DNA from 3 places in the Bradyrhizobium sp. LB8.2 genome. Region 1 is predicted to be linked to each of the others. Evidence: predicted binding sites of a transcription regulator. Region 1 holds the regulator's gene; each other region holds the start of a gene.
The links. The regulator LexA, encoded in region 1, represses DNA repair genes until DNA is damaged. The targets are predictions, from matches to a motif close to TGTTCNNNNTGTGTTCNG.
Positions count from the first base shown of each region.

Region 2: ABIB06_RS24175 (ATP-dependent Clp protease adaptor ClpS) is a predicted target of LexA. The motif match lies at 3,389-3,406, and genes of this name have one in related genera.
Region 3: ABIB06_RS20965 (helicase-related protein) is a predicted target of LexA. The motif match lies at 3,282-3,299, and genes of this name have one in related genera.

Region 1 is NZ_JBEPQV010000028.1:10,504-20,831, reverse strand. It holds gene ABIB06_RS28220 (S41 family peptidase) at 1-133, opposite strand, end outside; gene ABIB06_RS28215 (alpha-hydroxy acid oxidase) at 430-1,563, shown strand; gene ABIB06_RS28210 (HAD family hydrolase) at 1,577-2,203, shown strand; gene ABIB06_RS28205 (hypothetical protein) at 2,372-2,563, shown strand; gene ABIB06_RS28200 (molybdopterin molybdotransferase MoeA) at 2,790-4,001, shown strand; gene lexA (transcriptional repressor LexA) at 4,178-4,879, shown strand; gene ABIB06_RS28190 (hypothetical protein) at 5,269-5,703, shown strand; gene ABIB06_RS28185 (ComEC/Rec2 family competence protein) at 5,842-8,121, opposite strand; gene ABIB06_RS28180 (DUF2171 domain-containing protein) at 8,217-8,450, opposite strand; gene ABIB06_RS28175 (nuclear transport factor 2 family protein) at 8,538-8,924, opposite strand; gene ABIB06_RS28170 (glutamine--tRNA ligase/YqeY domain fusion protein) at 8,944-10,328, opposite strand, start outside.
Region 2 is NZ_JBEPQV010000021.1:92,709-103,036, forward strand. It holds gene ABIB06_RS24170 (tannase/feruloyl esterase family alpha/beta hydrolase) at 1-1,618, shown strand, start outside; gene ABIB06_RS24175 (ATP-dependent Clp protease adaptor ClpS) at 1,652-3,358, opposite strand; gene ABIB06_RS24180 (DHA2 family efflux MFS transporter permease subunit) at 3,467-5,080, opposite strand; gene ABIB06_RS24185 (HlyD family secretion protein) at 5,028-6,275, opposite strand; gene ABIB06_RS24190 (TetR/AcrR family transcriptional regulator) at 6,417-7,025, shown strand; gene ABIB06_RS24195 (MarR family winged helix-turn-helix transcriptional regulator) at 7,070-7,510, shown strand; gene ABIB06_RS24200 (enoyl-CoA hydratase) at 7,522-8,295, shown strand; gene ABIB06_RS24205 (methyl-accepting chemotaxis protein) at 8,430-10,328, shown strand, end outside.
Region 3 is NZ_JBEPQV010000017.1:43,644-53,971, forward strand. It holds gene ABIB06_RS20950 (hypothetical protein) at 63-527, opposite strand; gene rpmB (50S ribosomal protein L28) at 1,297-1,608, opposite strand; gene ABIB06_RS20960 (DUF3108 domain-containing protein) at 2,174-2,983, shown strand; gene ABIB06_RS20965 (helicase-related protein) at 3,570-7,010, shown strand; gene ABIB06_RS20970 (RNA-binding S4 domain-containing protein) at 7,095-7,364, shown strand; gene fdxA (ferredoxin FdxA) at 7,497-7,835, shown strand; gene ABIB06_RS20980 (CarD family transcriptional regulator) at 8,181-9,026, shown strand; gene ABIB06_RS20985 (response regulator transcription factor) at 9,239-9,772, opposite strand; gene ABIB06_RS20990 (ATP-binding protein) at 9,762-10,328, opposite strand, start outside.

The sequences.
Region 1 (10,328 bases):
TGAGCTGGGAATAGGCGTCATCCGCGCTCGCTGCCGCCCGTGCTGCCCATACGCCGCCGTGCGGACTGGCTACCAAAAGGGTCAGACACGCGCCGGTGAGCGCGCCCAAGGGGAACAGCAGGGTTTTCCGCATGGATAGACAGGCCTTTTTGCTTTGGGCTTCGGCTGCGCCATGCAAATGGCGATCCAGCCCGCTGTTCACAATACCATTCTGGTTTCTTCAAGGCCGAGATACCACGCCGGCGGCTAGACCGTAAAAAATCCCTTCGCCCGGGCCTAAACTTTTGGCAACGTTCCGAAACCGTTTCGCGCAAGACGGGAATCGGTCCGCCGGCCCACGCCTCGCAGCTATGCGATTTTAGGATGGTTTTGGAGGGCCGGACACGATAGGCGATGACAATAAGAGTTCAAATTCTCGGGAGGACAACAATGAATGACGCGCCCCGCACCCGGCCGGAGAGGAACGTCGAACTCGGCGCCAGCGCCGAGCCGTTCCAGAACCTGCACGAATTCATTCGCAAGGCGCGCGCCAATCTGAACCAGAACGCCTGGGACTACATCGTCGGCGCCGCCGAGACCGAGACCACGATGCGTCGCAACCGCATGGCGCTGGACGAAATCGCCTTCCGCCCGCGCGTGCTGCGCGATGTCAGCAAGGTCGTCGGCTCGGTCGAGCAATTCGGCCGCACGATGCGCCTGCCGGTGGTGCTCGCCCCCGTCGGCGCGCTCGAAATCTTCGATCCGGATGGCGCGGCGAGCGTGGCACGCGCCTGCGGCACTTTCGGTGCGGCGCACATGCTGAGTTCGGTGTCCGAGCCCGGCCTCGAGAAGACCGCCGAGGCGGCACCTGGCGCGCTGCGCCTCTACCAGCTCTATGTGCGCGGCGACGATGCCTTCGTCGCCGACGTTGTCAGCCGGGCCGAGAAGAACGCCTATGCCGCCTTCTGCCTGACCGTCGATACCGCCCATTACAGCCGTCGCGAGCGTGACATCGCCAAGCGGTACGTTCGCGAGAGCCGCCTGCGCGCCACCGGCGGCGATTTCCAGAAGGGCCTGGAGTGGCGGACGGTGAAGATGATCAAGGACAAGTTCAAGATCCCGCTGATCCTCAAGGGCATCGCGACGCCAGAGGACGCGCTGATCGCGATTGATCATGGCGTCGAGTGGATCTACGTCTCCAACCATGGCGGCCGTCAGCTCGATCACGGTCGCGGCGCCATGCACGTGCTGCCCGAGATCGTCGATGCCGTGAAGGGCCGCGCGAAAATCATGGTCGATGGCGGTGTCTGTCGCGGCACCGACATCGTCAAGGCAATAGCGGCGGGCGCCGACCTCGTCGGCATCGGCCGGCTGCAATGCTGGGCACTGGCGGCGGCCGGCGAAGCCGGCGTGGCGCGCATGCTGGAGCTGCTCGAGGACGAAGTGCTGCGTTGCCTCGGCTTGCTGGGTGCGACTTCGTTCACCGAGGTCGACAAATCCTGCCTCCATGCAGCGACCGCAACCAACGCGCCGAGCGTGTTCAGCGCGTTTCCGCTGTTCGACCACGAGCCATATCGATACTGAGTGAAAGGACGCAATGACACCGCTCTCTCCCGGCAGCGCGGATGCGCTTCTGTTCGATCTCGGCCGCGTGGTGCTCGATATCGATTTCTCCAAGGCGATCGCCTGCTGGGCGGGACATGCCGGCTGCGAGCCCGATGCCATCGTCGCGCGCTACGTGCGGGACAGCGAAGCCTATCGGCTGCACGAGGTGGGCAAGCTCAGTGACGAGGACTATTTCTCCTCGTTGCGAGATTCGCTCGGAATCGGCATTTCGGACGCGCAGTTCCTGGAAGGCTGGAACGCGATCTTCACCGGCGAAATGCCTGACATCGCCGAGCTGTTGCCGCGGGCAGCGAAGCAGATGCCGCTCTACGTCTTCTCCAATACCAACCGGCCGCACGTGGACTATTTCTCGAAGGAATATGCCGACGTCCTCCGCCATTTCCGCGAGCTGTATTTGTCGTCCAGCATCGGCCTGCGCAAACCGAATGCGGAGGCCTTCGACCACGTCGTTGCTGCGATCGGCGTGCCCGCCGGGCGTATCGTGTTCTTCGACGATCTTGCCGAGAACATTGAAGGCGCGCGGGCGCGCGGCTTGACGGCGGTGCATGTGACCTCGCCGCGTGACGTCGGGATCGCCCTCAAGGCGCTGGGGATCTGACCGCCGGCCTGGCGCATTGCCAGGCAAGCCGACCTGCCGATCCGGAACAATTTCACCCGGGGACGAAAAACCAAACACTTTGTGCATTTTTAGACAGAGTTCCGGGAACGGAATGCCACCCTCCGGACTCTTGAGTCCGTTGGGACTTCTACGGACGGATGCATCATCGTGTTGGGCAAGACCTACCTCACCAAGCAGGCCTCTCTTCTTCTTGAATTCGCCAGGACAACTTCAGACTCGGACCTTTCCGCCAAGCTCGTGAGCAAGGCCGCCGACCTGAAATCCCAGGCCGATCCGCTTCCCGACAAGGATCAGGGGTCGAAGGCGCCCGACGTAAGTCCCGAGCAGACAGGGACCTGATCGGCGCTGGCCGGGGCGCTCGTCATTCTCGTCCCTGCCATGGTCACTCTCCTGCCGATCTGTCTCGTTCTCCGGATCATGCCGCGACGGGCTTGATCTTGCCTTCCAGAACAATGTGAAGCAGCGGGATGACTGTCCCCGCTCAGCTGTTTTTGCCTCTGCGCCCGCGCTCGGCTAGAAGACTTGCGGAACATTCGCCCGAACGTGCCGAGCAGGAGTTTTCGCCGTGGCCTTGATGCCGGTTTCTGGTGCGCTTGCCGCTGTGCTGGCGGGTGCAGAGCCGCTGCCCGAAGAGATGGTTGCCCTCGACGAAGCCTACCATCGCGTGCTCGCGCGCGACGTCGCGGCCCGGCGTACGCAGCCGCCGCGAGCGATGTCGGCGATGGATGGCTACGCTGTGCGCGCGGCCGATGCCGCGACGATCGATTCGAAGCTCACCGTCATCGGCGAGGTCGCGGCGGGTCGGCCGTTCGCGGGAACGGTCGGCGCCGGCGAGGCCGTGCGGATCTTCACCGGCGGCGTCGTTCCCGACGGCGCCGACGCCGTCGTGATCCAGGAGGACACGGTCGCCGACGGCAAGCGCATCACGATCAAGGAAGCCGCGATCGCCGGACGGCACATCCGGCCCGCCGGTGTCGATTTCCGCGAGGGCGACGTGCTCCTGCGCAAGGGAAGCCGTCTCACCGAGCGCGACCTCGCGCTTGCGGCCGGGATGAATCACCCGCACCTCGCCGTTTGCCGACGTCCGAAGGTCGCGATCCTCGCCACCGGCGACGAGCTGGTGATGCCGGGCACCACGCCCGGTCACGGCCAGATCGTCTATTCCAACGGCTACGCCCTGCACGCGCTCGCTCGCAGCGAGGGCGCCGAGACCATCGACCTCGGTATTGCCGCCGACACGCTGGAGGCCACCACCGTCGGCATTCGACGCGCCCGCGAGAGCGGAGCCGACATCCTGATCACGACCGGCGGCGCATCGGTCGGCGACCACGATCTGGTCCAGCAGGCGCTGAGGGACGAAGGCATAACGATGGCGTTCTGGAAGATCGCGATGCGGCCGGGCAAGCCGATGATGCACGGGCGGCTCGGCGCGATGGAGGTGATCGGCCTGCCGGGCAATCCCGTGTCGTCCTACGTCTGCGCTTTCCTGTTCTTGGTGCCGCTGATTCGCGCTCTCTCGGGCCGTTCAGTGATTCACCATCGCCGCGAGCGCGCCGTGCTCGGCCGCGACGTCGGCGCCAACGACCAGCGGGAGGACTATCTGCGCGCGCATCTGGAGGAGCGCGACGACGGCACGCGCGTTGCCCTTCCCGTCAACCATCAGGACTCTTCGCTGCTTGCGAATCTCGCTGCGGCACAGGTACTTCTCGTGCGCGCACCGTTCGCGCCGAAAGCCGAAGCAGGCACACCTTGCGAGGTGTTGCGGCTCCCCGTGTGAGCGCCCCGACAACGCATGTTCCGCGAACTTCGCTCTGTTCACGGTAAATTAAGCAGTTGCGGAACACATATCGAACATATAGTGTCCGTTCATGATTTGTTTCGAGCGTGTAGCGGCTTATTGCTGAATTCAGCGTCTCGGAATCGAACGACATCAACCTGGAGACTTTGGTCGAGATGTTAACGCGCAAACAATACGAGCTTCTGCGGTTCATCAATGAACGTCTGAAGGAAAGCGGCGTGCCGCCCTCCTTCGACGAGATGAAGGATGCGCTCGACCTGCGCTCGAAGTCGGGCATCCATCGCCTGATCACGGCGCTCGAGGAGCGCGGCTTCATCCGACGCCTGCCCAATCGCGCCCGTGCGATCGAGGTCATCAAATTGCCCGAGCTCCAGGCCGCCGCCGGCAGCCGCCGCGGCTTCACGCCGAGCGTCATTGAGGGCAATCTCGGCAAGGTGCGTGCGAGCTCCAGCCTGCCCGCGGACGATGGTGAACGTCCGGTCGCGGTGCCGGTGATGGGCCGGATCGCGGCCGGCACACCGATCGAGGCGTTGCAGACCCGCAGCCACACTATCAGCGTACCGCCTGACATGCTTGGCTCGGGCGAGCACTACGCGCTCGAAGTGCGCGGCGATTCTATGGTCGAGGCCGGCATCCTCGACGGCGACATGGCGCTGATCCAGCGCAACGAGAGCGCCGATACCGGCGACATCGTGGTGGCGCTGATCGACGACGAGGAAGCAACCCTCAAGCGCTTCCGCCGCCGCGGCGCATCGATCGCGCTCGAGCCCGCCAACGGCGCCTATGAGGTGCGCATCCTGCCGCCGAACCGGGTGAAAATTCAGGGCAAGCTGATCGGGCTGTACCGAAAGTACTGAGCCTGTACGGCAGTCACGCAATTCCAATTGGAGTGGACGGATTGCCCGCTCCGGCTGGATAGTCATCCTGGTTCTGCACAGATTATCCGGCCGCATCTCCGGCGGTCCATCCTCGACACGCCGCGCCGAGCATCCCAGAGGCTTCGCGGCGTTCCGGTTTGAGGAGACGTCATGCGCAAGGGCATCTCCGGCCGCTGACGTGCGCGACCGAAATGCCCAGGAGCAGGCTTTGTTCCTCGCCGATTCGGGAAAGATAATGTGATCGCGGCGTGCGGAAACCAGCCGCAGATTTGCCCATAACCAAGCAGAGGCTTGTGTGTTTCCACTCTGATAGGGGCCTGCGCCTCGATAAGAGACGCCGGTTGCTATCCCAGCATGAGGAGCACCCGATGTGTGACTACAGCCTGCATGCCATCGCGTCGCGCCCCGCCGAAGTCGGCGAGACGGTCGTCACGACAACCTTCCGCGGCACCTCGACGCGTGGTTTTGCGTCCGCAGCCGATCCGACTGTGGCCGTCTGCCTGCTGCCGGGAACGGAGCTCGCCTTCGCCGACAACATCCGCTACGACAATCGCTGGATCTGGACACGCACGATCAATTCCCGTGTCGGCAAGTTCGGCAAGATCGATCCGCACATTCCCGACCGCCATCATGACGCGATCGAATTCCCCGACGGCAAATACGTGCTGGTGACCCAGCTTGTCGAAGGACAGCGCGCGACCGTGCTGCAACTGCCGGTGACGCTGCCGGCCGGCGAGCGCGAGCACAAGCCGCAGATCATGGCCAACAGGCAGCCAACCATCACGCGCCTGCCGATCGGCTGACACGGTCGCCCTCCGGCCACGGGATCGGAGGCCAGGATTGATTTGCAATCGCCGGCCGTGGCCGGCGAGGTGGTGTGGTTTGCGTCCAGCGAATCCGATCGGATGCACCAGCCGACTGCATCTCTCCGCACGATCCGATTAATCGTCGGCTTGCAAATCGATTTCCGCCGGCGTTGCGTCCTTGCTGCGTGGCGGGATCGCTTTCGGCGCAAGACTGCCGTCGAAATCACCTTCGCCTGAGCCGGCCGGCAACCAGGGACGGCTCGTGCCTCTTTCCCTCACCGCCTGAACTGCAAAGCCGTCACCACGCTGCGTCAGCGCCAGCGCGCTCTGGCTCGCGAGCCGCCGTCGATCGACCACCATCGCGGCGCAATCGGGCGGCGCGGGACGTGCCGTCACCACCAGCGCGGCGCGGTTGCAATCGTCCGCCAGCGCGTCGATGCGCAGTGCCAGCGCGACCAGCCGCCCATCGGCGAGCGGCGTCACGCAGCCGGATTCATCGCAAGACACGCCGGCGGCCAGCGAGGCGCTGGCGGCATCGCGCGGATCGGCGTCGGCAGCCAACCACTCCTTGAGCAAAAAGCTATCCTTGCTCGTCTTGATCAGGTGAAGATGTCCGTCCTTGCCCCGCACCGCGACGCTCTGGCCATCCCCGGCAATCAGGATGTCGGGCTGCCGCACCGACAGCCCCCAGAGGATCGCGACCAGCAGCACCAGTGCGCCGGACCAGCGCAGCGGCGTGCGCAACAGGCCCAGCACGATGATCCCCAGGCTCGCCGCGATCAGCGGCGCGATGCCGAAAGCCGGGATGCGGCCGATCGCGCCCGGCAATGCCGCGACCCAGCGCGAGACCACGACCATCCAGTCGATGCCGATCCCCATCAGCCACCAGAACACGCTATCGAGCCCGAAGGGAGCCGCAAGCAGCCCGAGCAGCCCCGCCGGCATCACCAGCGCCGAGACCACCGGCATCGCACCGAGATTGGCGAGCACGCCGAACGGGGTGACGCGGTGGAAGTGGAAAGCGGCATAGGGCGTGGTCGCAAGTCCCGCGATCAGCGAAGCCATGAACAGCATCGCGATCTCGCGCCCGCCCCACATCGCAACGCGCGCGGTCGCCGAATGATCGGGCGATGCGAACAGGTTCGGCATGCCGATCTGCACCAGCGCCACCAGCCCGAGCGTCGCGGCGAACGACATCTGAAAACTCGGATGCACCAGCGCCTCCGGCGCGACTGCCAGCACGATCAGGGCGGCCACCGCCAGCGTGCGGAAGGTGATGGCGCGGCGATCGACCATCACCGCGATCAGCACCACTGCAGTCATGAAGAACGATCTTTGCGTTGCGACCTCCGCGCCCGACAGCAGCAGGTAGAACGCAGCAGCGACCAGTGCCGCGGCCGCCGACCATTTCTTGATGGCGAAGCCGGCCGCCAGTCCCGGGATCAGAGCCAGCAGCGCGCGCACCGCAAAGAACACGACACCGGCAACGACTGCCATGTGGTAGCCGGAGATCGAGAGCACGTGACCGAGGCCGGAGATGAACATCGCGTCGTTGACGGGCGTGGTGATCGCATCGCGCCGGCCGGTGAGCAGCGCAGTCGCGATCGCGCGGTTGTCGCCGTCGAGCGTGGCGCGGATGCGCGCGTCGATCGCATCGCGCAGGCCTTGCATGAAGGCTGCGTAACGCAGCCGCAAGCCGCCAGTCTCAGGCGGCGCCGCCACCGTGATTGCGCCCATTGCAAAACCGGAGGCTCCGATGCCCTGGAAGAACATGTCACGCGAAAAGTCGTAGCTGCCGGGCCGCACCGGCGCGAGCGGCGGCATCAGCCGCGCCTTCAACTGCACGAAGCTGCCGACCTCCGGCGCGGTGCCCTTGCGGACCGACAGGCGAACGCGCTCGAGCCTGACGTCGCTGCGCTGCGCCTCCATCGCGGTAACGCGCAGCACGAAACGGTCGGTGCGCTCGCGGATGTCGCGAGCCTCGACGAAGCCCGACAACGACACCCAGTAGAGCGACTTTGCCAGCACCGGGTGGGCGATGCGCGCCGTCTTCCAGGTCGCGACGGTAAAGCCGGCCGCGACCGCCGCGATCATGATCGCCGGCGCGAACAGCCGGCTCCGCCGCAACAGAGCCGCGCCAAGCATGAGCGCGACGGCGGTCGTGGCAACGACCCACAGCACCGGCTCATGATCGGCGGAGAAATAAAGCGCGATGCCGCAGCTGAAAGCCACGGGCACCCACGGCAACAGCCGCCCGGCGCCAGCCTCGCCGCGTACCCATGCGCGCAGGATCTCGACCAGCGATGTCCAGAGGTCGAGACCCGCAGGCGCAAGGCCGCCCGCGGACGCAGCGCGGCCTGCGGGCCAAGTCCCCGCGATCCCCTGCGACCGTACCGGCCGGCCCGGCTCCGCCATTCCCTGCACCTGACGATACGCAACGAAGGCCGAAGCTACCGGAACGTGCAGGCGGGCGGATAGCGGTACGGATCAGGAACGAAAGGGCCGAGCCGCTACTTTTCCTCTTCCATCGTCACGGCGACATCCGCCTTGGCCGACAGCCGGACCTTGTTGCCCTCGACATCGGCGACGAGGCCCTTGTCGATAAAGTGATGATGGCCCTTGTGGCTGCCCTCGCCGCTGTCCTTTTTGGTCAGCTTGATGCGATTGCCTTCGACCTTGTCGACGGTGCCGACGTGGACGCCGTCGGCACCGATGACTTCCATATGCTCTGCGATGTTCTGCATGGTGGGTTCCTTGTTGGACCCACCCCAACGCGCGGGGCGCATGTTCGTTCTCTCACGAGAATGACGAAGCCGTGTGCCCCCCGCTCGTCAGATCAGCGGCGCCTGCGAGGAGGCGTGGTGATTGACGATCTTCCAGTCGCCGTCCTCGCGAATGATGACCCAGCTCATCTTGACCGAGAAATCGGGACGTTCGCCGGCAAGGTCGAACGAGATGGTTGCGGCCATATTGATCAGGTCAGGACCTGCCTGCACCGACTTCACCTCGGAAAACACTGCGCTCGGCCTGCGCCAGCGCGGCAGACCGTTGAAATAATCGGCAACGCCGCCCCTGCCCCGGTAGAGCTTCGGGTTGGAGCCGAAGAAGAACGCGTTCTTCGCATAAAGCGATGACAGCGCGGCCGCATCGAGCGTCGCGAAGCCGGCGCGCCATTTCGCGATGATGGCGGACACGATGGCGTCGGCTTCGTTGCTCATTGTCGTCCCTCAACCCTCGTCATCCCTTGGCGACTTCCTTCGCGAACGTGTCGCGCAAACCGATGGTCCTGGAAAATACCGGCCTGCCGGGCGTCGAGTCCTTGTCGCGGATGAAATAGCCCTGGCGCTCGAACTGCATTGGCTCGGTGGAATTGCTCTCGGCAACCGATGCCTCGACTCGCGCATCAGCGAGGATCTCCAGCGACTGCGGATTGAGATCGGTAGCAAAATTCGAGGCGTCCGGGCTCGGGTTCGCAAAGAGCTGGTTGTAGATGCGGATTTCGGCCGGCTTCGACGCTGCCGCCGACAGCCAGTGCATGGTGGCCTTGACCTTGCGGCCGTCGGGCGCGTTGCCGCCCTTGGTCGCGGGATCGTAGGTGCAGCGCAGCTCCACCACCTCGCCGTTATCGTTCTTGATCACGCCGGTGCACTTGACGAAATAGGCGTAGCGCAGCCGCACCTCGTTGCCCGGCGACAGGCGGAAGAACTTTTTCGGCGGGTTCTCCATGAAATCGTCCTGCTCGATATAGAGCTCGCGGCCGAACGTGATCTTGCGCGTGCCGGCGCTGGGATCATCGGGATGGTTGATCGCCTCGAGCTCCTCGGTCTGCCCCTCCGGATAATTCTCGATCACGACCTTGAGCGGCCGCAGCACCCCCATACGCCGCTGCGACGTGCGGTTCAGCTCCTCGCGGATGCAAAACTCGAGCATGCCGACGTCAACGACGCTGTTGGCTTTGGCCACGCCGATGCGCTTGACGAATTCACGAAGGGCCGCCGGGGGCACGCCGCGGCGGCGCATCCCCGCCACGGTCGGCATGCGCGGATCGTCCCAGCCCGCGACATGCCCCTCGCGGACGAGCTGGGTCAGCACGCGCTTGGACAGTAGCGTGTAGGTCAGGTTCAGCCGCGCGAACTCGTACTGGTGCGGCTTCGACGGCACCGGCAGCTTCTCGATGAACCAGTCGTAGAGCGGCCTGTGATCCTCGAACTCCAGCGTGCAGATCGAGTGCGTGATGCCTTCGATGGCGTCCGACTGACCGTGGGCGTAGTCGTAGCTCGGATAGATGCTCCACTTGGTGCCGGTGCGCGGATGATGCGCATGCAGAATGCGGTACAGCACCGGATCGCGCAGGTTGATGTTGCCCGCACCCATGTCGATCTTGGCCCGCAGCACGCGCGCGCCGTTGGGGAATTCGCCCGCCTTCATGCGGCGGAGCAGGTCGAGGTTTTCATCCACGCTGCGATCGCGGAAGGGCGAATTCTTGCCGGGCTCGGTCAGCGTGCCGCGCGCACGGCGAATTTCCTCCTGGGTCTGGTCGTCGACATAGGCCAGCCCGTCGCGGATCAGTTGCTCCGCCCATTCATAGAGGCGGTCGAAATAGTCCGAGGCGAAGAACAGGT
Region 2 (10,328 bases), on a different contig from region 1:
GGCAGCTGCGCTGGGCGCAAGCAGCGCGTCGGCAGCGACCATGGCCGAGGATGCAGACACGGTCTGCAAGGGCCTCGTCGGCGGGACCGATGCCGTGAAGATCGATTCCGCAACGTTGCAGGCGCCGTCGCAACTGGCCGTGGCCGAACGCGGCCCGACGCCGTCGGGGCGCGTCACGCCCGCTAATCCCGGCTTCTGCAAGGTGCTCGGCCATATCGATCCCAGCGATCCCAAGGCGCCGCCGATCAAGTTTCAGGTCAACTTACCCGTCGAATGGAACGGCCGTTCGCTGCAATATGGCGGCGGCGGCTTCAACGGCGTGCTGATCACCGGTCTGACGTTGCCGCCGGCCTACCCCTTCGACAAGCCGTCGCCGCTCGCGCGCGGCTTCGTCACCTACGGCACCGACTCCGGCCACGAGTCCAAGCCGGGCGAACCGCCGCAACTGTTCGCGCTCAACGACGAAGCCTTCGAGAATTTCGCCCATCGCGCCTACAAGAAGGTGCGCGATGCCGCCGTCGCACTGATGCAGCGCGCCTACGCCAAAAGGCCTGAGAAAATGTACTTCATGGGTTCGTCCGAAGGCGGCCGCGAAGGCCTGACGATGGCGCAGCGCTATCCCGACGATTTCGACGGCATTTTTGCGCGCGTGCCCGTCATCAATTGGGTCGGGCTGCAGCATGCCGGCACCCGTTCGGGTCTCGCGACCATGGGCGACGGCTGGATCAATCCGAAGCAGGTGAAGCTCGTGGGCGACGCCGTGCGGGCCGCTTGCGACAAGGCCGACGGCTCCGATGACGCGCTGGTGCAGGACCCCGTCGCCTGCAAGGCGGCGTTCAAGGTCGAGACCCTGCGCTGCACCAGCGGTAAGACGGGCGACCAGTGCCTCACCGACGCGCAGATCAAGGCGATCGATACGCTGCATACCACCTACAAATTCCCGTTCGCGCTGGCCAACGGCCTCGACGATTATCCGGGCTGGGGCGTGTCGGGTGAGGACACGCCCGCGGTTGGCCCGACTGGCGGCTGGGTCGCGTGGTGGCTCGGCACGGCACCGCCCGCGCAACCGCCTGCGGCCAATAACGGCATCGCCTGGATCTACGGCGCCGGCGGGATTCAATATGTGTTCGCGCGCGATCCCAAGCTCGACGTGACGACGTACAAGCCCGAACAGCACAAGGCGCGGTTGCTCGAGGTCTCCAGCCTGATGGATTCCACCGATCCCGATCTCAGCCGCTTTCGCAGCCGCGGCGGCCGGCTGATCATGCTCGAGCACATGGCCGACTATGCGCAGAGCCCCTATGCCGGCATCCGTTATTTCGAGAGCGTCGAACGCAAGCTCGGCAAGGCCGAGACGGCCGAATTCGCGCGGCTCTACACCGCGCCCGGGGTCGACCATGTCGGCTCCGGCGCGCCGGCCAATGTCGACATGCTGAGCGCGCTGGTCGACTGGGTCGAGAAGGGCAAGGCGCCCGGCGACCTCGAAGTCGCCGAGCAGAAGGTCGAAGCACCGTCGTTTGCGACGCTTCGCGCGCTGCCGCTGTGCCGCTGGCCGGCCTGGCCGCACTACAAGAGCGGCCCGGTGACGGAGGCGGCAAGCTTCACCTGCGCGCCGTGAGGTCCGGGGACGCCGACCGCGGTTGCGGCGGTCTCATCCCGCCGCCATCGCCTGTGCGCCTCCCAGCAACTGTGCATTCAGCCGCCCGCCGGAAAACAACATGTCGTCGAGAGCCTCGTCGATATCGGCGGAAATGACGGAGTTACCGCCATCGCGCGCGAGGCTCGCCTGCGCCAGCCGTCGCATCAACTCCTTGATGAAGGCACAGCTCGTGCCCTCGCTGCGGCGGGCGGCTTCGCTGATCACTGCGTCCTCGAGTGGCAGCCCCTTGCCGTAGAGCCGGACGAGCTTGCCGCGGCCGGTCTCGTCGGGAAGAGGCACCTCGATCGCCTGATCGATCCGACCTGGACGACCGGCGAGAGCGCCCTCAAGCTGCTGGGGACGGTTGGTGGTCAGCAGGAACAGGATGTCAGCGTCCTGCTTCAAGCCGTCCATTTCGTTGAGGAGCCGGTTGAGCAGCGGTTCCTCGCAGCCGCTCATGCTCTCGCGTTGCCGTGCGATCAGGTCGACGTCTTCGATAACCACCATGGCGGGCTGCAAGAGGCGGGCAAGATTCATATAGGCGCCGAGCAGGCCGATCTGCTCAGCCGTGATGATTAGCGTCGTATGTCCGGGCAGATGGGTCGCAAGATAGCGAATGGTGTGTGTCTTGCCGGTGCCGGGCGGTCCGTAGAGCAAAATGCCCTTGCGGGTCGATTGCCCGAGGTGGCGCAGCATGTCTCGCGTCCCTACGAAGTTCAATACGTTGCGATCGAGTAGTCGCAACGTCTGCTCGGGCAGGATCACCTCGTCACGCCCGACCGAGGGAAGTCTGTGCACTGTGATTCCGCGAGAACGGCCGCGATAGTCGGAATCGACATCGAGCGATAAAATTTTGCCGCGATAGGTGCGCGCGGCCTGCACTGCGTCCTCCAGTGCGGTGAAGCATTGTTGGACAAGTGCTGCTCCCGCGACCCCGGCCGGCACCATGATTTCGATCCGCACGCCGGTCTCGCGGCTATATTCCCGATGAACGGCCAGCAGCACCGCGTAGCGAAGGCCGGATGCAGAGCAAAGCCAGAGACCATTGTCGAGGCACTTGGCCGGTGCCTGCTCGCCAATGTCCACGTCGTTGTACTGAAGTGGTGCAATCGCCACCGCGAAATTATCGTTCTGCATCAGTCGGGCCATGGATACCGTTTCGTGACGATTCTCGGCGATGCCTAGCAACCGGATCGGCGAGGCGAATAGGCGGTCGATGGCAGTCTGGACGTCTGCTCGCATGTGGCCGGGAAACTGGCGGACCGTGGTTACGAGCTGGCTACGCGAGATGTCGGAGAAATGCCAATTCAAAACACCGAACGCATAGTTGAACTCTTCCTCGGGTAGTTCTTGGGATGCGGCTGCTGCAGCGAGCACGCACTCGGCGCACAGCCAGACTGTGCGGTTCGTCAAATGAACTTCCGATTTTGCGGTAGGCTGGTCGCAAAGCCCGCAGCACGGCTTCGCCGTTTCGCTCGTAATCAGGAGAGGATGGCCGGCGAAGGCGATGCGCCGCCGGGCAGACTCCAGTAGTGCGTCCGCAACGGATGGTGGATAAGGACCACAGACAGCGGTCGCGTGCTTCTCGATGCTGGCCATGACGGAGGCTGCCTCGTCCTCCGACTTGCCAAAGATACGGCGCAACAGGTCGACGAAAAACTCGCGCGGAACGTCTCCGTCGTTATGCAGGACGAGTTGAATCGGCACAATTTCGTTCATCAAATGCCCCTTACACAACTTAAAATAGATAAGAACGAAAAGGGAACATAAAAAGAAGCGGCCGTCAAGCCTGATAGCTGCGACAAACTGCGAGTGATGGGCGAGGTCCTAATGCGCCGGCCCGCCAGCCGCCTTCACGCGCCGCGTCAGCAGCACCGCAATCGCGGCGAGCACCAGCACCACGCCGATCACGGCAAACGTGTCGGAATAACCCATCACCAGCGCCTGGCGCTTCACGGTCTTGCCGAGTGCGATGATGGCCTGCTCGCGCGCGGCGTTCGGATCGGGGACGCCGTGCGTCATGAAGTACTCGGTCATCTGCGCGATCCGGGTGCGGACTTCCTCGCGGCCGAGCGTGACCGACTGGCCGATGATGTTGGAGTGGAATTGCTCGCGTTTGGTGATGATGGTGGCGAGCGTCGCCGTGCCGATCGCGCCGCCCAGGTTGCGGAACATGTTGCTGATGCCGGAGGCCGCTGCCGCGTCCTGCGGTGCGATGCCGCCGGTCAAGACCGAGGTCAGCGGCGTCAGCACCATGGCTTGTCCCACGGCGCGCACGATGTTCGGGATCCAGAGCTGGTCGCCGGCATAGTCCGGGGACATCGCCGTGTTCATGAAGCAGCTGTAGGCGAAGATCAGAAGCCCGGTGATCGCGATATAACGCGTGTCGAAGCGCCGCATCAGTTTCGGGATCAGCGGGATCAGCACGAGTTGGGGCAGGCCGGTCCATGCCAGCACATTGCCGATCTGCTCGGCATTGTAGCCCTGCGCCTGGCCGAGATAGGCGGGCAGCATGTAGACCGAGCCGAACAACGCGAAGCCAACCATGGTCATGGCAACGGTACCGAAGCCAAAATTGCGTTGGGTCAGCAGGCGCAACCGGATCAGCGGCTTCTCGATCGTGAGCTCGATCGTGATGAACAGCGTGAGGCTGACGGCCGCGATCACCGCCAGCTTGATGATGAAGGGTGAGGAAAACCAGTCGTCCTTGTTGCCTTCCTCGAGCACGGCTTGTAGCGCCGACAGACCGATCGCCATGGTGACGATGCCGGCCCAGTCACCATCCTTCAGAAGGCCGAGCTGCATCTTCTGCCGCTCCAGCGTCAGATAGAGCGCGCTCACCATGACAGCGGTCGGGATCACGTTGACGAAGAAGATGGTGCGCCAGCCGTAGTTTTCCGTGAAATAGCCGCCGATGGTCGGACCGATCGCCGGCGCAAAGGTGACCGACAGCGCGAAGATCGCGAGCCCGACGGGCTGCTGCGGCTTCGGCAGCTTGGTCAGCACCAGCGTGAACGCCATCGGGATCAGCACGCCGCCGGCAAAGCCCTGCAAGCCGCGCATCGCGATCATCGACGGCAGATCGTGGGTGAAGGCACAGGCGACGGAGAACGCCGCAAACAGTACCGCGCTCGCCAGCATGTAGCGGCGGAACGAGAACACGCGGCTCAGATAGTCGGTCAGCGGGATCACGATGATCTCGCCGATCAGATAAGACGTCGAGATCCAGGAGCCGTTGTCGGCGCCGGTGCCGATGCCGCCCTCGATGTTGAGCAGCGAGGCGTTGGTGATCTGGATGTTCAGGATCGCCATGAACGAGCCGATCATGGCGGCAAGCACGGCGATCCAGGTCGCGGCACTCGCACGGTTGGGATCGGCGACCGGGCGATCAGACGTCGCGGCCGGTGTTGCTTGCGTCGAAAGTGAGAGGCTGTTTGACATGGCACGACCCTCCGGAGACGAGCTTCGCTTTGGGCGCGGCGGCCGGATTGGCGGTCGGCGCGGTCGAACGTGTTGCGATGGTCGGGATCACGGACATGCCGGGCCGGAGCGCAATTGCGGGCCCGTGCCGGGCGTCGAGCGCGATCTTGACGGGGATACGCTGCACCACCTTGGTGAAGTTGCCGGTGGCGTTGTCGGGCGGCAGCAGCGCGAACTCCTGGCCACTTGCGGGTGCGATGGAATCGACGTGACCGTGCACGACTTGGCCCGGGAACATGTCGATCTCGATATCGACGGCCTGTCCGGATTTCACGTTGGTGAGCTGCGTCTCCTTGAAGTTGGCGACGACATATGTGCCCTCGGCCGGCACGATCGACATCAATTGCGTTCCGGCCTGCACGTATTGGCCGACGCGCAAGCTGCGATTGCCGACCACGCCTTCAATAGGCGAGACGATCGTGGTGTAGCCGAGATTGAGCTCGGCCTGGCGCTGGAGCGCGTCTGCGCGGACGGCCGCGGCCTTGGCCTGCAGGATCTCGGCCTTCAGGAGATCGACCTGCTTCAAAGCGGAGGTGAGATTGGCGATATCGCGCTGGATCGCCGCATCGGCGCCGGCGTCGCGCGCCTGCGCCTGCTGCGCGTTCTGCACGCTGCCAAAGCCCGTCGCCGCGAGATCGGTGTAGCGCTTGTTCTCCTGCTTGGCGAAAAGTTTCGCGGCATTGTCGACATCGATGGTCGCTCTCGCCGCTGCGATCACGGCCTGCTGCACGTCGAGCTGCGCTTCCTTGCTCGTCACTGTTGCATTGGCGGCAGCGACGTCGGCCTTGGCCTGGTCGAGTGCGACCTTGAAGTCGCGGTCGTCGATCCTCGCGAGTACCTGGCCGGCCTTCACATGCTCGTTATCGCCAATCAGGACGCGGTCGAGATAGCCGCTGACCTTCGGCGCGATGGTCGTGCTGTCGGCCTTCACATAGGCGTCATCGGTGGAGACAAGGAAGCGGCCGACCGTCCAATAGTCGTAGCCGTACCAGCTTGCGCCGGCTAGCGCGGCAGCCGCCGCACCTGCCAGCAACAGCTTGCGAAGGTTCAGCTTTCTTGTGCGGGCGGGGGATTGCGTGGCGGGCAGAATGCCCTCCAATGCATCGCCTGGAATCACGACGGCTTCGGACTTGGACGGGTTGGTGTGCACGGTCATGGCCGGCTCCCTGAATTAGGAAACTTGACGATTTCCAAAATAGAACTAGCTTTGGGACTGTCAATGGAATGACAGGCATCATTCAAAAGCATGGCTCAGGCAAAACCATCAAGTGAATGCCGCCCGCGCGGGCGGCCGCAATTGCGCAGCGACGAGGAGACGAAGCAGATCGTCTTCGAGGCCGCGCGCCACGCCTTCGCCGTCGACGGCTATGCCGCGACCAGCACCGAAGAGCTGGCGCGTGGCGCCGGCATCTCGACCAAGACACTCTATCGGCTGTTTCCGGGCAAGGCCGTGCTGTTCGAGGCGATGTGCGCGGACCGGCTCGAGCGGTTGCTCTCTGCCGTCGATCTCCAGGCCAGCGACGAAGTCGACATTGAAGTCGGCCTGCGCGCCGCGCTGCTGGCCTGCGCCGATCTTGCGCTCGATCCAGAGGTCGTGGCGTTGCAGCGCATGGTGCTTCAGGAATCGGCCGCTTTCCCCGAACTCGCCGCCAATTTCTACAGGAACGGCATTTCGCGAACCGCCGCTGCGCTCGCGCGCTGGCTCCGGGTCCAGGTCAAGAAGAAGCTCATCGCGCTCGACGACGTCGACGAGGCCGCCGGCATGCTGATCGGCATGGTCGCATCGGCGCCGCAACGCGCGGCGATCTATGGCGGCCTGCCTCTGCCGTCACGCAAGCAGATCGAGCGTCGGGTGCAGACCTGTGCGGTTCTGTTCCTCGGCGGCTGCCGCGCAGCGGCGGCCTAGCAAGTCCTTTTGACAACTCAGTCGGCCTCGGCTATCTACTTCGCATGCGAACTAAAGCGGCCGGCGCGAGGCATCATCGGCTGATCTACCTGCTGAGCGCCGCGCAGCGGCGCTTGCAGCGCTGGATGGCGGCGCAGCCTTCGAGCGAGGTGACGCCGGCGCAGGCGGGACTGTTGTTCATCCTCGGCAAGCAGGACGGCGTGCTGATGGGCGAGGCGGGCGCGGCGCTCGATCTGGGGCCGGCCGGCATTTCCGGCCTCGTCGACCGCACGGCAGCTGCAAAACTGATCGAGCGGCGCGCCGATCGCGAGGACGGGCGCGCCTGGCGCGTCTGGCTGACGCCGAAGGGCCGCACAGCGCTCGCACAGGCGAAGGCCAACGCGGCAGAGGTCAACGCGGCGTTGACGGACGGATTTACCAGCGCGGAGATCGACATCGTCGCGCGCTGGCTGACGAGCATTCAAGAGAAATTTCCAAGAGAATAAAGGAGAGACCCATGACAGAGCACGTCCGGATCGAGAACAACGGCGGAATCCTCACGCTCACGCTGGCGCGCCCCGACAAGAAGAACGCGCTGACGGATGCGATGTACGGCAAGCTCGCCGATGCAATCGAATCCGCCGAGTTCGATCCGTCGGCCCGCGTGATCTTGATCCGCGGCGAGGGCGACATGTTCACCGCCGGCAACGACGTCGGCGAATTCGCCGCGGTCGCAGCGGGCAAGTCGGAAGGAAGCCGCAACGTCGTGCGCTTCATCCAGTCGCTGGCGCGCTGCACCCGGCCGCTGGTTGCCGCGGTGCAGGGCCGCGCCGTCGGCGTCGGCACCACGATGCTGCTGCATTGCGACCTCGTCGTGCTCGCCGACAACGCGCAATTGTCGACGCCCTTCGTCAGCCTTGCGCTGGTGCCGGAAGCAGCCTCCAGCCTGCTGATGCCGGCGCGCATCGGCCACGCGCGCGCTTACGAGATGTTCGCGCTCGGCGAGACGGTGCCGGCCAAATCCGCGCTGGAATGGGGGCTCGCCAACCGCGCGGTGCCGCTCGACAAGCTCGATGCCGAGGCGCTCGCGCTGGCGCAGCGTCTTGCCCGTCAGCCGGCCGGCGCCCTCACCGCCACCAAGAAGCTGATGCGCAATGGCGAGGCGCTGGTCGCGCAGATGAACGCCGAGGGCGAGCAGTTCGGACTGCGTCTGCGCACCGCCGAGGCGCGCGAGGCCTTCACCGCTTTCGCCGAGCGCCGCCCGCCGGATTTCACCAAGGTCGTCGTGTGATATCCGGGGCTGCATGAAGGTTCGTCGGGCCGGAAGCTCACGGCAATTCGATTAAAACCTTAACGAAACATTGGCATGTCGCGGGGCAAGGTGGCGCTCGAAAGAATAGGCCCCCGACCCAGGCCCCCGACACCATGGCAATGTTCAAGAAATCGGTAAGTTCGCTCCTCCTGACGTTGATGGCCCTGCTGGCTGCCGGTGCGCTGGCCTCCACGGCGATCCAGATGGTCGGGGCGTTCGGCCGCTACAGCGACAGTCTCGAAACCGCGCGGCTAGCCGCCGCCGACAAGGCGATCTTCCATGGCGTGCTGGCGCTGCGCAACAATCGCGGCGATGCGCAGAGCGCGATCCTCGGCGAGGACGACCCGCGGGCAAAACTCGAGGTGGCGGAGAAGGCCGAGCAGGGCGGGTATGACGCCATCGGCGCCGCGCTCGCCACAGTCGACTTCGCCCGCCGCGACGAACTCGCGGGCACATTGAAGCAGCGCTGGAGCGACGCCGCGCCGCAATTCCAGCTGTTCTACGACGAGGCCAAGCGTCCGCGCGCGGAGCGCAAGATCGAGCGGACCAGTTCCTGGTACGATGCCGTCACCAAAGTCATCGATACGGCGAACCTCGCCTCCACCGCGGTGTCGAACCGCGCCTGGACGGACGATCCCTACATCGCGCGCATGATCCAGGTCCGCCGCTTCGCCTGGCAGGTGCGCGACCGCTATGGAATCCATTGTTCGTCCCTTCGATCCAACGTCAACAGCAGCAAGGCGCTCGACGACGCGCAGAAGCGGTCAGTGGCGCAGTGGGATGGCACGATCGCCTCCGGCTGGGCGGGCATGGGCGAGTTGCTGGCTGCGCCCGGCGTGACGGCGGAACTGGTTACGGCAGCGACGGACGCGAAGGCCAAGACCGATGGCGTCCTGAAGCAGATCGGCGAGCTCACCAAGAATTTCGACGGCAGCGGCAAGCCCGCGCTTCCCGCCTCGGAATGGAATACGCTGTGCCAGTCACCCTTCCCGTCCATCGTCGCGGTGGCGAACAAGGCGCTCGACCAGTCGATCGCGCGGGCGGAGACGGTGCAGGCCAAGGCGCTCACCAATCTCGTCGTGCAGTCGCTCGCGTTCCTGCTCGCTCTGGCGGTGACCCTGGCCGGCGTGTACGTGGTGCGCAACCGCCTGATGCGCCCGGTGCGCGCCATCCTGGACGCCATCGCCAGGATCAGCGCCCGCGACTACGCCACGCCCGTTCCGCAATCCAGACATCCCGACGAGTTCGGCACCATGGCGGCCGCGCTCGAAAGCCTGCGCGAGAGTGCGGCGACCGCGGAACGCCTGGGCCTGGAACGCGAATCGCAGCAGGCGCTCCAGCTCGCCCGCTCCGGCACCGTCGATGCGGCCTGCCGCAGCTTCGACGACACCGTGCAAGCCGTCATTCACAGCGTTGCGGCGTCGACGAAAGAACTCGATGCCACCGCGACCGACGTGCGCTCGCTGGTTTCGGAATCGAGCAGCCAGACCGCGGCGGTCTCCTCCTCCGCCGAGCAGGCCACCAACAATCTCGAGACCATCGCAGCCGCGACCGAGGAACTTTCCGCGTCCGTCGGCGAGATCTCCGCGCAGGTGCAGGCCAGCGCCCGCGAGGCCCGCGAAGCCGTGTCGCAGGCAGCACAGACCAATGCGACGGTCGAGATCCTCGATCAGACCGCTAGCCGCATCGGCGAGGTCGTGAAGATGATCAACGCCATCGCAGGGCAGACCAACCTCCTGGCGTTGAACGCCACCATCGAAGCCGCGCGTGCGGGTGAGGCCGGTCGCGGCTTCGCCGTGGTCGCCGGCGAGGTCAAGAGTCTCGCCTCGCAGACGGCGACGGCGACGGAGGAAATCTCCCGCCAGGTCGCGGAGATCCAGGGCGCGACCGGCCAGGCGGTCACTGCCATCCGCGCGATCGGAGGCGCCATCAGCGGCATCGACGAGAAGATGACGGCGATTGCCGCCGCGGTCGAACAGCAGCGCGCCGCCACCACCGAGATCTCGCGCAAC
Region 3 (10,328 bases), on a different contig from region 1:
CCAGATCTCATCCTGAGGGCCCGCCGCAGGCAGGCGTCTCGAAGGATGGCCGCTGATGGGCGCTAGGTTGGAATGAAACCGACGCGCTCGCCCTTCAATGCACTTTCTCCAGCAAACCACTCATAGTGGACGGAAGCTGCGACATCTTTTGGTGGCTCCTTATTTTCCAGGATGATCAGCTGCAAATTGGTATTGAAGCCGGTCAACGAGCGCCAAAATCCGCTCTCCATCCCAGGGTCTATCGGCGCATCATGTCCGTCCCCAACAGTCCCCTTTTTGTAGCTCGTAAGAGGTGAATCAATGAGCACCATACCAAGGTGAGGTCGGTTGTTGTTCCCACAATATCTCAACAACCCCAGCACGAATGCTGAATGGAGGATCGCGCGAAAACCCTTGCCGTGCGACTGTCGAGATTGTCCGTCGACAACTATGTCATAGCTTGACTCATCAAATTCAACTCGCCCTTCACCTTTCCAATTCCACTCCTTTAGAACGCCCTCTACTTCTTTGCAAAACATCAAGAGCAATTTTGACGGCAGAGGCTCCCATTTTCTTGCAGGCCCTATCGTTTGCTTCGAGGTTATTTCGGTTGCGCATCGATTAGCCCACTCTGACAGAATGTAAGCGCGAAGCTTCTCGGGTTGATCCACGTGGTCCTGAAAGTCAGAGGTAACGCCTCGATGCGTTACAAACCAATATTCCTTGGGCGGGGAATAGTCGCCTATGAATGTATAATGGAGAACCTTTGCAATCTCCGCAGCGGCAACGCCTGTCCCAAGTTTGCTGTCGTAGTGTTTGCACTGGTACAGTGACCAACGTCGCGGGTTGGACGACGGTGGATCGAACCAAACGATTACGTCGCGTCCCTTGTCGCCGGCCGCTGCTGGACTTCGTATACGTCTGGAACTTTTGACGCCAGATAGCCGGAAGCCCACTCAAGCGTAAAACGCTCAAATGCCTTCGGACTAAATTGTCCTAGTCGATCAAGTGGGTCGACTGGGAGACCAGCTCCCACTCCTAATAGCCTGGCGTTCGCATTGGGCCACGGCGAAGGCAGCGGCAGATTCTCGATCGACGATTTGGTCTTGACCGCCCCCACGTCTCCCCCAGGCGAATTATGATTAGTAATTGTCGCGAGAGTTACCTCATAACACAACTTCTCGTAATTGCACTTTTGGCGAACATGCAGCCCCCCAAAACAAAAACGGCCGGATCTTCCGATCCGGCCGCAATGCAAAACTCTACTCGGCTAAACCTACGCCTCGCGACGCAAGCCCCCGCCCAATTCGAAAATTCTTAGCTCGCCTTCTTCGCCGGCGCAGGCGTCGGGCCGACCTTCTTCTGGATGGCGCGCTTCAGCTCGAGGGCGCGCGGCGACAGCACGGCGGCCTTGGCCTTGATCAGGAAGGGGTCGAGGCCGCCATTGTGATCGACGCTCTTGATCGCGCTGGTGGAGACGCGCAGGCGCACGTTGCGGCCCAGCGCTTCGCTGATGAAGGTCACGTTGACCAGATTCGGCAGGAAGCGGCGCTTGGTCTTGATGTTGGAGTGGCTGACCGTGTGGCCGACCTGGGGGCCCTTGGCCGTCAATTCGCAGCGGCGAGACATGGTAAAATCCTCAATCTTTCCCAACGATGTGCGGCCGCCATTCGGGGCGCCACGGGCAAATTCTCTGTCCTTGCAGGGAGCGGGCGGACGTATAGGGGGGAAGGGGCGAGCCGTCAAGGTTTTGGGGCGGGTTTCGTGCTCCACGCCGGCGGCGGTCCACCCCCTCTCCCGCTTGCGGGGGAGAGCCGGGGTGGGGGTACCTCCGCGGAGGGGCACTCGTTATCACAGGCAGTGTCTCCGAGAGGAGAAAACCCTCACCCGCGCTTCGCGCGACCTCTTCCGCAAGCGGGAGAGGTACTGGAGCCCGGAGCGATCCCCCGATCACCAAAACGGCAGTGTTTCAAGCCCCTTACCATCACATAAAGGGCGTATTCGCACCCGAAGAGTTCAGTGGAGTTCGGAAGCGGACATGCCCGGACACATTGCTTGCCGTGGTATTTGGCTTAAGTAACAACCGTTCGCGCTCCGATTGGATTGTTTCGTGCTCACAACGCCTCATCATGCGCCCGGCCTGCGCTCAACGGAGCCGCGCGCAAGCGATCTGCGCTCTGCCGGCCGGCTGGCCATGGCGGCCTTGTGCGGGCTGGTTTTGGCATGGGCGGCGGAGCCGGCGGCGGCGCAGGGCAAGCTCGAGGCGCAATATGAGGCCTCGCTGGCCGGCATTCCCGTCGGCCGAGGCGCCTGGAACATCGATATCGGAGACGACGTGTTCGCCGCAGCCGCCTCGGGCGGCACCACGGGGCTGCTGAAGTCATTCGCGGGCGGGTCCGGCACCGGCGCCAGCCAGGGGCGGGTGGTCAACGGCGCGCTGGTCGCGACCGGCTACCAGGCCTCCACCACCACCTCGAAAAAGACCGAGGAAATCCGCATCACGCTCGACAAGGGCAATGTGAAGGATTTCGCCATCGTGCCGGAGCCCCCGGTCGATGCAGACCGCATCGTCGTCACCGATGCGCATCGCCGTGGCGTCTGGGATCCGATGACGGCCTCGCTGGTGCGCGTGCCCGGCACCGGCGACGTGCTGTCGCCGGACGCCTGCCACGGCAGCGCCGCCGTGTTCGACGGCCGCATGCGCTACGAGCTCAAGCTCGATTTCAAACGCATGGAGACCGTGAAGGCGGAGAAGGGCTATCACGGCCCGGTCGTGGTCTGCTCGCTGTTCTTCGTGCCCGTGGCCGGCTACATCCCCGACCGCCCCGTGATCAAATACCTCGCCGCCCAGCGCAACATCGAGATCGCGTTCGCGCCGGTGGCGGGCACGCGCGTCCTGGTCCCGTTCTGGCTGAAAGTGCCGACGCCGCTCGGGCCTGCGATGCTGGAAGCCACCAGCTTCATCACATCAGCCCAGCCGCCGCGGGTCGCGAAGACGCAATAGGCCTGGCGCCCCGCCCTTTCTGGCGAAAATAAACACAAGTGATTTCAAAGACTTGCCTACTGTGCATGGGGTTGTTTTCGCGGTTTTGCTTTGGAGGGGCCTTTGAACAGGGAATCCATTTGACTCCTCGCCGATTCTGATTCGACTCCACGCCATCCCCAATTTTAAGGAACGCGCCACCGAAACGTCGCTTGTGCGGCAGCCCGAAACTCCATCTAGTGCGCAGTCAATAAGTCTCCCGCGACATGTTGTGTGAACGGAACAGGACTCATGGGGGGTCTGCGATTCGGCCGCGATTCGTTCTCAACTCGTTCCGAAGCTTAAAGACACAGGGAAAAGCGTCGCAAAGTGAGACAGTTGCGCGGGGTTTGGGGAGCGTCACCATATTCTCCGCTGCTTGATCCCCTCACCCTGAGGAGGCCGCGTAAGCGGCCGTCTCGAAGGGCGAGGGGCCCGGCACCATCCGGGGCCTTCATCCTTCGAGACGCGCTGACGCGCTCCTCAGGATGAGGAGCAAGGCCCAGCCTCCGGCCCGCCCCAAAACAGCACTGACATTCGCCCCAATCGCCATTACCTAATCTCTGAGATGCCCTTTTCCTCCTCCCCCTTCGCTTCCGAGCGGCTTCCCGGCGCCGGCGTCACTGCGGTGCTCGGGCCGACCAACACCGGCAAGACCCATCTCGCCATCGAGCGGATGCTCGCGCATCCCTCGGGCATGATCGGGCTGCCGCTGCGCCTGCTCGCGCGCGAGGTCTACAACAAGATCGCCGCGCGGGTCGGCCCCGATGCCGTCGCGCTTGTGACCGGCGAGGAGAAGATCAAGCCGAAATCGCCGCGCTACTGGGTCTCCACCGTCGAGGCGATGCCGCGGGATCTCGACGTCTCGTTCCTCGCGGTCGACGAAGTGCAGATCGCCTCTGATCTCGAGCGCGGCCACGTCTTCACCGACCGCATCCTCAACCGCCGCGGTCGCGACGAGACGCTGCTGCTGGGCGCAGCGACGATGCGCCCGATCATCGAGCGGCTGCTGCCGGGCGTCTCCATGATCACGCGGCCGCGCCTGTCGCAGCTGGAATTCGCCGGCGACCGCAAGATCACGCGCCAGCCGCGCCGCACCGCGATCGTCGCCTTCTCGGCCGACGAGGTCTACGCCATCGCCGAGCTGATCCGCCGTCAGCATGGCGGCGCCGCCGTGGTGCTGGGATCGCTGTCGCCGCGCACCCGCAACGCGCAGGTGGCGATGTTCCAGAACGGCGAGGTCGATTATCTCGTCGCCACCGACGCCGTCGGCATGGGCCTCAATCTCGACGTCGACCACGTCGCCTTCGCCTCCGACCGCAAGTTCGATGGCTACCAGTTCCGCCGCCTGACACCGTCCGAATTCGCCCAGATCGCCGGCCGCGCCGGCCGCGCCACCCGCAACGGCACCTTCGGCACCACAGGCCGCTGCGGGCCGTTCGAGCCCGAGCTGGTGAACGCGCTGCAGAACCACACCTTCGATTCGGTCAAGGTTTTGCAATGGCGCAATTCGAAGCTGGACTTCGCCTCGCTCGGAGCGCTCCAGGTGTCCCTGAACCTGGGCCCCGGCCATGAGGCGCTGACGCGCGCGCCGATCGCCGAGGACATGCGCGTGCTCGACCATGCCGCCCGCGACGCCGAGGTGCGCGATGTCGCGCATGGCAAGGAGGCCGTGGAACGGCTGTGGGAGGCCTGCCAGGTCCCGGACTACCGAAAATTGTCGCCGGCCGCCCATGCCGAGCTGGTCACCACGCTGTACGGCTTCCTGATGCAGAAGGGCTGCATCCCCGATTCCTGGTTCAGGACCCAGATCGACCAGGCCGACCGCGTCGACGGTGATATCGACACGCTCTCGGCCCGGATCGCACAGATTCGCACCTGGACCTTCGTCGCCAACCGCCCGGACTGGCTGAAAGACCCCGAACGCTGGCAGGGAATCGCCCGCGAGGTCGAAAATAAATTATCGGATGCGCTCCATGAACGCTTGACTGAGCGTTTCGTTGATCGCCGGACCAGTGTATTGATGCGCCGCCTGCGGGAGAACACGAGCTTGAATACTGAAATCGGCAAGACCGGCGAAGTCATCGTCGAAGGCCATGTCATCGGCCGCCTCGATGGCTTCACCTTTGCACCGGATGCGGCGGAAGCCGGCTCCGATGCGAAAGCGTTGCAGGCGGCAGCGCAGGCCGTGCTCGCCGGCGAGATCAACGCGCGCGCCGAAAAACTGGGCAACGCGCCGGACGAGCAGTTCGTGCTGACCTCGGAAGGCATGATCCGCTGGACCGGCGACGCTGTGGCGCGGCTGTCTGCCGCAGAGGACGCGCTGCATCCGCGCATCCGCATCATCTCCGACGAACGCCTGACCGGCGGCCCCCGCGACAAGGTGCAGGCCCGGCTCGACCTCTGGCTCAAGACGCACATCGAAAAGCTGCTCGGGCCGATGTTCGAGCTGTCGAAGGCCGAGGACGTCACCGGCATCGCCCGCGGCATCGCCTACCAGCTCGTCGAGGCGCTCGGCGTGCTGGAGCGCCAGAAGATCGCCAACGAGCTGAAGGACCTCGACCAGCCCTCGCGCGCCGTCCTGCGCAAATATGGCGTCCGCTTCGGCGCCTATCACATCTATTTCCCCGGCCTGCTGAAGCCGGCCGGGCGTGCGCTGGCCGCCCTGCTCTGGGCGCTGAAGCAGGACAACGTCGATCCCTCCGCGCTGTCGGGCGCGCAGCATCTGGCAAGTTCGGGCCGCACCTCGTTCCCGGTCGACAAGCAGCTGCCGCGCGATGCCTATCGCGTGCTCGGCTACAAGCAGGCCGGCGAGCGTGCCGTGCGCGTCGATATCCTGGAGCGCCTTGCCGATCTGATCCGCCCGGCGCTGGCCTGGCGCGAGAACGCGTCGGGCGAGAAGCCCGCCGGCGCGTTCGACGGCCGCAGTTTTGTCGTGACGCAGGCGATGACGTCGCTCACCGGCTCGGCCGGCGAGGACTTTGCGTCCGTGCTGCGCGCGCTCGGCTACCGCATGGATAAGCGCCCACCGCTGCCGGCAAAGCCGGTTGTCGTGGAGACGCCGGCTGCTGAAGCAAGCACCGAAGCTCCGGCCGAGACGCCCGAGACGGAAACGCCGGTCGAGGACGCTGCCGTGTCTGCGGATGCCGCAATCGAAGCCGCCGCCGAGCCTGTGACCGTCGAAGACGCGCCCGGCATGGAGCAGCACGACGAGCCCGCGCACGAAGAACCGGCTCTCGAAGCTTCCCCTGAAGCCCCCGTCACGCCGGAAGACGCTCCCGGCATCGCGCCGCCTGTGGAAGAGGTTGCTGCACCCATCGAGGCTGCCGAAGCTGCTCCCGCCGAAACCGCTCCCGCAGAGACCGCTGCAGCCGAAGCCGCTGCGTCGGCCGATGCCGCTGCGCCTGTGGAGGCCGCGGCCACGCCCGCCGAGCCCGAGCTCATCGAGGTCTGGCGTCCGAGCGGCCGTCACGACGATCGCAAGCCGCGCCACGAGCGCCATCGTAACCAGCGCCACCACAACCAGCCGCGCCCGCAGGCGGGTGCTGAAGCAGGCGCCGCGCCTGCCGAAGGCGAAGCAGCGCAGGCCGCCGACGGCGAGAAGCGCGGCGAGCGTCATCGCCATGGCGGTGGTCATCGCAGAGATTCCGGTCGCGATGGCGGCAGAGACTTCCGCAAGCCGCGCGAAGGCGGTGGCGAAGCTGCGCCGCGTCCGGAGGGACAGGGGCGCGGCGACAAGAACCGCAGCCTCCAAGGTCGAGATCAAGGCAAGGACCGCGACAACAAGGATCGCGATCGCAACAAGGGCAAGTTCGGCGGCGATCGCGACAAGGGCCGCGACAACCGTGGCCGCGACCGCGACAAGGGCCGCGACCGCCAGGGCGGCCCGTCGCTGCGTCCTTACGCATCGAGCGCCACCCCGCGCGAGCGCGATCGTCCTGCCGATCCGAACTCGCCGTTCGCAAAGCTCGCCGCGCTGAAGGAGCAGCTGTCCGGGCGTAAGGAGTAGCACAGCGTTTTCAAGCGAAGTGCGGAGCGGTTCGCGTGAAGAAAACGCGTCAGAAGGAATAGAGTCACGACCGAGCGGCAGCGCATCGACAAATGGCTGTGGCATGCGCGGGTGGTGAAGGCGCGGACCTCGGCTGCTGGACTCGTCGAGTCCGGCCATGTCCGCGTCAACGGCGTGCGCGAAAAATCGCCGGGGCATGCGGTCAAGATCGGCGACGTGCTCACCGTCGCGCTCGATCGCACCGTGCGCGTCTTGAAAGTCGCAGCCTTCAACGAGCGCCGCGGCGATGCCGCATCGGCCCGTGTGCTCTACGAAGAGTTCAGTGACGGCAATCCAAATTCTCAGCGCAATTAATTGCGCTTTGAATTCATTTCTTGGTCGATCGGACACATAAAGCCGTCATGATCGGCCGTTGCCGACCTTGCAGCGCCGGGCCATCCGCGCTACGCAAGCCGCGAGTTTTAAAAGAGCTTTTCGGAGCGTTGGATGACTTACGTCGTCACTGAAGACTGCATCAAGTGCAAGTACACCGACTGCGTCGAGGTCTGCCCGGTCGACTGTTTCTACGAGGGCGAGAACATGCTCGTCATCCATCCTGACGAGTGCATCGACTGCGGCGTGTGCGAGCCGGAATGCCCCGCCGACGCCATCAAGCCGGACACGGAACCGGGCCTGGAAAAGTGGCTCACCGTCAACGCCGACTACGCCAAGAGCTGGCCGAACATCACCCAGAAGAAAGAATCACCTGCCGACGCCAAGGAATTCGACGGCGTGGAGGGCAAGTTCGACAAGTATTTTTCTCCGAACCCAGGCTCCGGCGACTAATTCGGGCCCAAACTTAACCCTAATAGCGGCGCTACCGCCGAAAACCAGCCCTCAAGACCCCTAAATCATTGATTTTTGCGGGAAATGTGCTATATTGGGCACATTAAACCGAACCCTTCGTCAGCCCCGTCGGCCCGTTGGGTTCCCGTGAAACCAGATGTCGAACAGGGGCGTGGCAGTTTCCGCGCACAGGCTGTGTCACAGAAAACGCGTAAAAAGAGTACTTCTGCGAAGGCTTCCCACAAGGTGGCCAAGAAAGTCGCCGCGGCCAGCCGTAGCGCATCCAAGGGTCGGACCGCGACGAAGGCGCCGGCTGCAAAGTCCTCGAAGAACAAAAGAAGCGCAATGCCTAACAAGACTGCCAAGCCGGCCGCGAAAGCGACCGTGGCCAAGCCTGTTGCTGCCAAGCCCCCTGTTGCCAAGCCTGCTACCAAACCTGCTGTTGCCAAGGCTCCCGCTGCCAAGCCAGCCGCGGCGAAGGTTGCTGCTGCTCCTGCCAAGGCCGCCCCTGTCGCTGCCGCCAAGCCGGTCGTGAAGCCCGCGGCTGTTGCGCCGAAGGTCGAGGAAAAGAAGGTCGTGACCCAGCGTCAGGGTTTCAAGGCCAACGAATTCGTCGTCTATCCCGCTCACGGCGTCGGCCAGATCCTGGCCATCGAGGAGCAGGAGATCGCCGGCGCGAAGCTCGAGCTGTTCGTCATCAACTTCATCAAGGACAAGATGACGCTGCGCGTGCCGACCGCCAAGGTCGCCAATGTCGGCATGCGCAAGCTGTCCGATCCTGCGCTGGTGAAGCGTGCGCTCGAGACACTCAAGGGCCGCGCCCGCGTCAAGCGCACCATGTGGTCGCGCCGCGCCCAGGAATACGAAGCCAAGATCAATTCGGGCGACATCGTCGCGATCGCGGAAGTCGTGCGCGACCTCTACCGTTCCGAGTCGCAGCCCGAGCAGTCCTACAGCGAACGCCAGCTCTATGAAGCAGCGCTCGACCGTCTGTCCCGCGAGATCGCGGTGGTGCAGCACTCGACCGAGACCGAAGCGGTCAAGGAGATCGAGGCCCAGCTCGCCAAGAGCCCGCGCCGCACCGGCGCCAAGTCGGAAGCCGCCGAAGGCGAGGCCGATACGGACGCCGAGGGCGAAAGCGACGAGACCGAGGGCGGCGGCGGCACCACGGTCGCCGACGAGGCGGCGTAGCGTCTCGCGTTCATCGCAACAGTTCAAAAGCCCGGCCGTTTGGCCGGGCTTTTTGTTCGGAGTTCGTGGTTTCGTAGGGTGGGTTATCCTCGCGGCTGCGCGTTGCGCAGTCCGCTAGGCGTAACCGACCGCTTCTCTTTCCACGCGAAAAACAAAGAGGTGGGTTACGCGACGCTAACCCACCCTAGGTTCGCACTGGTCGGGGCGCTGGCTCACTTCACCGGCCGCTTCTCTAGCTTTCGTGCCAGCGTGCGCCGGTGCATCCCCAGCCTTCTCGCCGCTTCCGAAATATTAAAGTCGGTCTCGATCAGGGTCTGGTGGATGCGCTCCCATTCGAGTGTCTTGATCGATGTCGGCCGCGCGTCGAGCGCGACCTCGGCATTGCCTTCGGCCTTGCTGAAGGCGGCTTCGATGTCGTCGGTGTTCGACGGCTTTGCCAGATAGTGGCATGCGCCGAGCTTGATGGCCTCGACGGCGGTGGAGATGCTGGCAAAGCCTGTCAGCACCACGATCAGCATCTCCGGGTCGTGCGTATGCAAAAGCTCGACGCAGGCGAGGCCCGAGGCACCGCCGAGCTTGAGGTCGACGACGGCATAGCCGAACGATCGTTGCTCCAGAGCTTTCCGCACGTCCTCGATCGAGGCGGCGAGCACGACCTCGTAGCCGCGGCGCTCGAACGAACGCTTCAGCGTGCGCGCGAACCCGGCATCGTCCTCGACGACGATGAGCGAGCGGTCAGGCGTCAAAGCTGCCTCCGATCGCGAGCGTTGCGAGCGGCAGCGTGAGGCGGACGGTGGCGCCGCGCTTCCTGTGGTTCTCGGCGGTCACGCTGCCGCCGAGCTTGCGCACGACGTTCACAACCAGGAACAGGCCGAGCCCGCCGCCGGCGCGGCCCTTGCTCGATTGATAGGGCTTTCCGAGCTGTGCCAGCATCTCCGGCGCAAAGCCCGCGCCGCGGTCGCTGATAGACAGCACGAGATTATCGCCCTCGCGCTCGGCCACGAGCTCGACCCAGTCGCGCGAGACCTCGTAGGCGTTGTCGAGCACATTGAAGATGACTTGCTTCAGCGCGATGTCGGACACGATCGCGACGTCCTCGCCGAAGGTGTTGACGAAATACAGCGTGTGCGCCGAGCGCGCGTCGCGCCACTCTTCCACCAGCGCCGTGACGAAGGCCGTCACCGTCGTCGGAGACGAGCCTTCGCCGCGGGCCTCGCCGGCCGACACCAGGATGCCGGTCACGATGGTCTTGCAACGTTGCAGCGAAGTCTCCATCTCCGCGAGATCCTCGGCCAGCTCCTG